Regions from separate parts of the Paenibacillus sp. OK076 genome, predicted to be linked through region 1. Evidence: riboswitches for the same ligand, from Rfam matches in the RefSeq annotation. Region 1 holds a riboswitch; the other holds the start of a gene.
The links. Region 1 has a riboswitch for thiamine pyrophosphate ahead of BMY78_RS00105 (ECF transporter S component). Riboswitches for the same ligand answer to the same signal wherever they lie in the genome.
Positions count from the first base shown of each region.

Region 2: linked by a shared signal. The riboswitch ahead of BMY78_RS14580 (thiamine phosphate synthase) and the one ahead of BMY78_RS00105 (ECF transporter S component) in region 1 are both predicted to bind thiamine pyrophosphate.

Region 1 covers NZ_FOCH01000001.1:17,129-20,747, forward strand. Annotated here, with positions in the region: gene BMY78_RS00100 (copper amine oxidase N-terminal domain-containing protein) at 80-1,033, opposite strand; TPP riboswitch at 1,197-1,307, shown strand; gene BMY78_RS00105 (ECF transporter S component) at 1,546-2,139, shown strand; gene BMY78_RS00110 (ABC transporter ATP-binding protein) at 2,140-3,619, shown strand, end outside.
Region 2 covers NZ_FOCH01000001.1:3,313,903-3,317,521, forward strand. Annotated here, with positions in the region: gene thiO (glycine oxidase ThiO) at 1-1,215, opposite strand, end outside; gene BMY78_RS14580 (thiamine phosphate synthase) at 1,220-1,894, opposite strand; TPP riboswitch at 2,133-2,242, opposite strand; gene BMY78_RS14585 (ABC-F family ATP-binding cassette domain-containing protein) at 2,307-3,619, opposite strand, start outside.

The DNA of each region.
Region 1 (3,619 bases):
GGTGTTGCATTCAGAAGAAGCATCATTTGCCCACCTGCGCCGATACAAAGGTCTCTAAAGCCTGGGCGGGCATTCCAATTTACTTTTCTTCCGGAACTTCAACGATCACTTTACCTTTCTCAGGGGCAATGGAGCCCGCATGGATGGAGCCGGACTTGTTCATGATCTCGTAGGAAGTCTCTTCAAGCATACGAGAATACTTAAATGATACGAGGGTTTGACCCTTGACGGAAGGGCGAGTCCCTGCTTCAGCAACGGGTTTGGTTTTGATAAAAAACAGGTCACCGATAGTTCCGGCATCTTTACCGATATTGGCCTGCCATTTCAGCAGGGCGTTTTCATTTTTAATCGTGTAATAGCTGATCAGATCGTTATCTTCAACAATGAAGAAACTTTCCTTTTTGCCTTGTTCAAAAATGTATTGAATGGATGAATCCACTGGACCCAGAGGGTTGCGAATCTCCAGGCGTGCTTGTCCCAGTTCAGAGAAGCGTGGCAAATGCAGCGCAGCTTCACGCGCCACAGTCAGATCAGCACTGCTGTAGTCTTTGACCACCGCAGCATCCGTGGTGTAGATGTAGGCCTCCTTGGCCGTCTGGTTCCAGCGAACCTGTGCGCCAAAGGCTTCGCCAATGGCACGGAGCGGAAGCATGGCTTTGCCATTCACCAGAATGGGAGCGGACGACAACGTCGCATTCTGACCGTTTTTCTTCATTGTTTTGCTGTTGGGTATAAGAACATATTTGTCGCTGTCTGTGCTGATGCTAATCTGTTTTGTTTTGTTATTGTAGCCAAACGTATAGTCCCCGAGGAATTGAAGTTCAGTCAATGCTACGTACGTTATACCCTGCTTTATAACCACATCATTTTGAGCTTGTACATTGTTAATATACGCTGTCGGTTTGTGTGTTGTTGCTGCTTCCGCGACAGTGGATGACAGCAGTGCGGGTGCCGTACCCGCGGTGAGAATCGAAGCGGCAAGGATCATTTTCCACTTTTTTTGCTGCCAGGCAGTATTGGTTTGTTTCATCATTATCAATCTCCCTTCTTGTATACCAAACGGACTACTTGATCCAAATGTTGCATAGTATTGTAAAGTACACCACAGAATGTCTTCTCTGATTTACCCAAAATACAGCGTAATGATTTTTCCGGGATTGTCACAAATACCCATGTGTTGTACAGTAGAAGCAATGAAATAAGTGAACCGGGAGCTCAATGAAGTTGGGCTGAGAGAGCGGCCTTGTGCCGCTGACCGTAAATCTGATCTGGGTAATGCCAGCGTAGAGAACATGAATTTGCGATGTGCAATGGTAAGCGATAGGGATAGAACATAAATGTCAGCGTTTCTTGGGTGCAGCAGGATTTTTCTGATGTGACGGGAATGGTGTCGTTTGTTTTCTTCTTTCTCTATATCTGCCTAATGCGCAGCATCGTGAGATTGTAAACTGTGCGTATGGCCTGCCTGGAAACCGGGGAGGCTTTTTTGTTTGTTTTATTGTTTATTTTATAAATCCAGGGAAACAGAGGAAGGAAGTAGAGAACATGTCAACAGCAGTAGGCAGCAACAGATTGAAGTTAACCGATATTTTGGTAACGATTGTGATTGCGGTGGTCTTCGGGGTGATCTACAAAATATGGGGACCTACATATGATCTGATGAAGCCATTCGGCGTTCATGCGGAGCAGATGATTTATGGCATGTGGTTTATGGCGGGAACCTTTGCCTTTGTAATCATTCGTAAGCCGGGTGTAGCCATTCTGGCTGAAGTAGCGGCATCCACGGTGAGTGCTTTTCTCGGAAGTGAGTGGGGCATGTCGACACTGGTGTATGGACTGTTGCAAGGGCTGGGTGCAGAGATCTTCTTCGCCGCATTTCTGTATCGGAAAAGCAATCTGTTCGTCACCTGCCTTGCGGCTATTGGTGCAGCGGCAGCTTCGCTTGTACTGGATTATCAGTACGGGTACATTGATTCCCTCTCGGCTTGGAACTATACACTGTTTATCGGGTTCCGCTTCATTGGCAGTATTCTGATTGCAGGTGTATTCGCCTATTACCTTGCCAAAGCGCTGGAGCTTACAGGTGTAACACGATCCCTTAGACCGGTGTCGAAGCAGGATTACGAGGCGCTGGACTAGATGAATGAAGTGGAGAATGTGCAAGCGGTAGGTGTTACGAATCTAAGATGCAAGTTCCCGGGAGAGAAGGCCTTGGTGTTTCAAGGCTTGTCTCTCTCTGTGCGTCAAGGGGAGAAAGTATTATTGCTTGGTCCAAGCGGATCTGGCAAATCAACCTTGCTGCAAATTCTGAGCGGTCTGATTCCGCGATCTGTGGAGATTCCGATGAAATGTGATGACATTCGGGTGCCTGAGCAGCCCGGCATTGTTTTTCAAGATCCGGATACCCAGTTCTGTATGTCATATACGGATGAAGAGATTGCTTTTGTATTGGAGAACCGGAATATTCCACGCGAGCAGATGCCTACCCTTATCCATCAATACCTGGAACAGGTTGGGTTATGCTTTGAACATAATCGAACACTCATTCAATCGATGTCTCAGGGTATGAAGCAGCGTCTTGCGATGGCTTCGATTCTGGCCATGGAGCCAGACGTACTCTTTTTGGATGAACCAACGGCACTGCTGGATGATGAAGGAACCTCTCAGGTGTGGGAAACGGTGAAACAGATTGCACAGGACAAAACACTCATTATCGTAGAACATAAAATTAATGAAATCGTCGAGTGGGTAGACCGAATCATCGTATTGTCGCCTGAAGGAAAGATTGTGGCAGATGGCCCGGCGAATCAGGTGTTTACAGATGAGCGGAATATGCTCAGGGAATACGGGATCTGGTATCCAGGGGTCTGGGAAGAACGAGGCCAATCGAAGGCACAGGCATGGGTCTCAGGAGAGGATAGTCGTTACGGTGCAACAGAAACTGAAAGTATAGATTATAAGGAGGGGGAAACCTCTGCACTGATCCAACCAGCCCTGGAAATGCAGCAATTCACCGGATGGCGCGGAAAAACGCCATTCATTCAGGTGGAGCAGGCCAAGGTATGGAACGGAGATTGGGTGGGGATTGTCGGGGCTAACGGGGCAGGTAAAAGTTCATTATTGCTGTCCATGATGAATATTCTAAAAACGACAGGTCAATATGTTGTGGAAGGACAATCGGCTGGAAAAACCGAGCAGCTTGCAGATCGCATTGCCTTTGTATTCCAGAATCCTGAATTTCAATTCGTGACAAATTCAGTCCGTGATGAAGTGGGATTTTCCTTGCTGAGCGGAAAGCTAACTGCCGAAGAAAGAGGTATCCGAACCGATCATATGTTGGAGCAATTCGGACTGAGTGAGCTGTCCGGTAGGCACCCATATCAATTGTCGATGGGACAGAAACGACGGCTGAGTGTAGCATCAGCTCTGGTACGGGAACAGCGTATTTTGTTATTGGATGAACCTACCTTTGGACAGGATGCGCGGAATACCTTTTCCATGTTATCCCAGCTGGAGCGGTTGCGGCGTGAAGGGACAGCCATCGTGATGGTTACGCATGATCATGAAATCGTGAAACGTTATTGCAACAGGATCTGGACGGTGGATGAGGGGAGGTTAA
Region 2 (3,619 bases), 3.3 Mb from region 1:
CTTTGTGTTCAAACGTTCTGGACTAAGGTCCTGAATCCCCATCTCTTCCGAGGTTTTGCCACAAATCAAGTCAGCCATGAGGCTCGCTGTAATCGCACTAAGCAATATGCCGTTACGATAGTGTCCAAAAGCAGCGAATAAACCGGGAACACTTTCGCAAGCCCCCACATAAGGCAATCCATCCGGAGTCGAAGGACGGACACCCGCCCACGCTCGGATAAAATGGGCTTCCTTTATGCCAGGTACCCAGTTTGTTGCAGCTGCAAGCAGCTTCTGAATGCCTTGCACCGAAACGTTCATATCTGTTCTTCCAGGAAGGCTTGTTGCACCGATCCATACTTCTCCATTAGCTTTGGGAACAATATATATATCCTCTGCATACACCGTTTTGTCTGGCCTGTACCCGGCATGGTGAGGTGAAAACTGTACGGCTGCAATCTCTCCCTTTACTGGTAAAACAGGCGATTTCAGACCCACATGTCTCATCAATTCTTCACCATGTAACCCTGTAGCAATAATGACATTTCTCGATGTCATCGTTCCTATTGAAGTCTTGATCCCTTGCACTCCATTCACATCCGTATGCAAACGGACATCCTGTACACCTTCCATCACCCTTGCACCCATTGCTTGAGCCGATCTGACATAAGCCTGCGTTAAGTTGACAGGAAGAACCTCGCTCTCGGAAGGTCTGTAAAATGCTCCATACGTATCCCTGTTTAACCATGAAGCTTCCTGTTGGACAGCGACACGATCCCACCAAATATGTTCTGTAGATAAGGTAGACGATCGATTATTCTTGTAACTGCTGACCTCACTGTATGAGCGAAAAGGAGTAATAAAACCTTGCTGTTGCAGCCCCATTTCAACGCCGCTAAGCGCACTGATTCGTTCCTTCTGCTCATGAAGCAAAGCTCTGCTCTGCCGGGCAAGCTTTGCCATCACAGCATGAGTAAATTCCTCACTGTCAGCGGCAAGCATGCCTGCGGCTGCACAGGAAGTTCCACCAGCGATCCGAGCACGCTCAACCAGAAGAACGTCATAACCTCGGGTAGCGAGTTCACATGCGATAGCACAACCGATAACGCCTCCGCCTACAATAATGGTTTCTGCATGAAGCTTGCCTCGAAATTCTGCTCCAACTTTACTCCTCGATACTGTGCCTGGATGATACCCTGAACGATTCCCGCTTCGGCTTCTTGCTTCCTTTCTCATGGCATCATCTCCTTGGTTCGGCGTATTTCTCTGAATCCGTAATCGCCAGTCGCAATGCAGCGGCAGCCAGTTCCGGCTGATCATTCGTCCAAATCGACGAAATCACAGCGGCTCCACGGGCACCAGCAGTTCGAATGGCAGCAATATTCTCCGTTGCAATCCCACCAATCGCGATGACCGGAATTGAAACTTTAGCGCATACCTCTGCTAACGAAGCAAGTCCCCTGGGCTCGAAATTTGGTTTACTGGGTGAGGCATATACATGCCCGTAAAAGAGATAATCCGCTCCACGTTCTTCTGCAACTTTTGCTTCTTCCAGAGAATGAACCGATACTCCTACGCGAAGCCGATTGTTTCTCCTCAACACATCCTTATCGTATTTCCGAATAACTGCTTGACCCCAATGCACACCACCAAGCAACGCATGATGATCAAGCTGAGTGGAGCCATTCAGAATGATTCGGTTAAATGGGACACCTCGTGTTCTGAGACTTTGCGCCCAATACATCTGTTGCTCAAGGGGCAGCTTTTTTTCCCGTATGTGGATATAATCGACCCACCGCCATATATCCTTAGCAATATTCAGAAAAGAGTCCAAGTCTCCTGTACCTGGTGAAACCACATGCAGTTCGAATAATCGTGTTGTTAACTGTTCGTGGAAGATTTCCGTCCTGTTCACCCTCCTCTTGTATGATTTAAGCGGATATAAAACAACAAAAAAGCCACTCCCGTAGGGGAGTGGCCACGAATTTAGAATTCATGGATCAACTGAATGACTGTCGCATGGGATTACTCTATATATACATAATGCATAACAACTACAGAAACCAACATAGTCGCAACGCTGTATACTTAGAAACCGCATGAATCATCTTGCAGGCCATATCGCAAAGTTATCGATAACGCCCTTTGTCATTAGCTGAAACGCGCCACTTCCCTACGCTGGTATGATCCAGATCAGGTACAAAGGGTCCGGAATCGCATTCTTCCATCTCAGCCGCATCGTGCGGCCCCCCTAGTGTTCATATGAAGCTGTAGCCTATGTTACCATAGACACTTTTTTTTGTCACCGTACATTTCCATTTATTACGTTATTGTTTCTCGGACCAAGCTTCAACATCCCACGTTTTGGTAACCCAATCTTCATAAAAATCAGGTTCATGGGATACGAGCAGCACGGTACCCTTGAATTCTTGCAAGGCACGTTTCAGCTCTGCTTTGGCCGTTACATCCAAATGGTTTGTAGGCTCATCGAACAAAATCCAGTTACTTTCACGCATCAGAAGTTTACACAAACGAACTTTGGCTTGTTCACCACCACTAAGCGCGTTAAGCGGACGGGTGATATGCTCATTTTTCAATCCACAACGTGCGAGATGCCCCCGGACTTCATTCTGTGTCAGATGAGAAAATTCATTCCACACATCTTCAATCGGGGTAATGTTTCCTGCACGTACTTCCTGTTCGAAATAGGCTGTCTCCAAATAGTCACCCAAGAAAGTCTTACCGCTGATTGGTGGGATTTTTCCCAAGATGGTCTTGAGCAGTGTGGATTTACCTACACCGTTACAGCCAACAATGGCAATTTTCTCGCCACGCTCAATCGTCATCGTCATTTTGGGCAATAATGCATACGAATATCCAATTTCAAAATCAATGCCCTCAAAGACGGTTTTACTACTCGCCCGGGCATCCTTGAATTTAAATGTGGGTTTGGCCGCTTCGTCTGGACGATCGATCCGTTCGATCTTGCCGAGCTGCTTCTCACGGCTCTTGGCACGACCGGAAGTAGAAGCACGGGCTTTGTTCCGCTGGATGAAATCTTCCTGCTTCTTGATATACTCCTGCTGTTTCTCATAAGCATCAATATGCTGCGCCTTATTCATGTCGGCCATTTCAAGGAATTTGTTATAGTTCGCTGCATAACGCGTCAACTTGGCAAATTCCAGATGATAAATAACGTTAACGACCTCATTCATAAACTCCGTATCATGCGAAATCAGAATAAACGCATACGGGTAATCCTTAAGGTAACGCGTCAGCCATTCAATGTGTTCCACATCAAGATAGTTCGTTGGCTCATCCAGCAAAAGAGCAGTTGGTTTTTCCAGTAAAAGCTTGGCAAGCAATACCTTCGTACGTTGACCACCACTAAGCGCGGCAACGTCACGATCCAGACCGATGGCGGACAAGCCCAGTCCATTTGCCATCTCTTCCACTTTCACATCAATCAGATAAAAGTCACCTTGCTCCAATTGCTCCTGAATGTCACCCATTTCTTCCAGCAACAATTCGAGTTTGTCCGGATCGGCGTCTGCCATCTGATCGGTAATGGACATCATTTCTTTTTCCAACTCAAGCAAGGGCTGAAACGCATCCTTAAGCACATCACGAATCGTTTTTC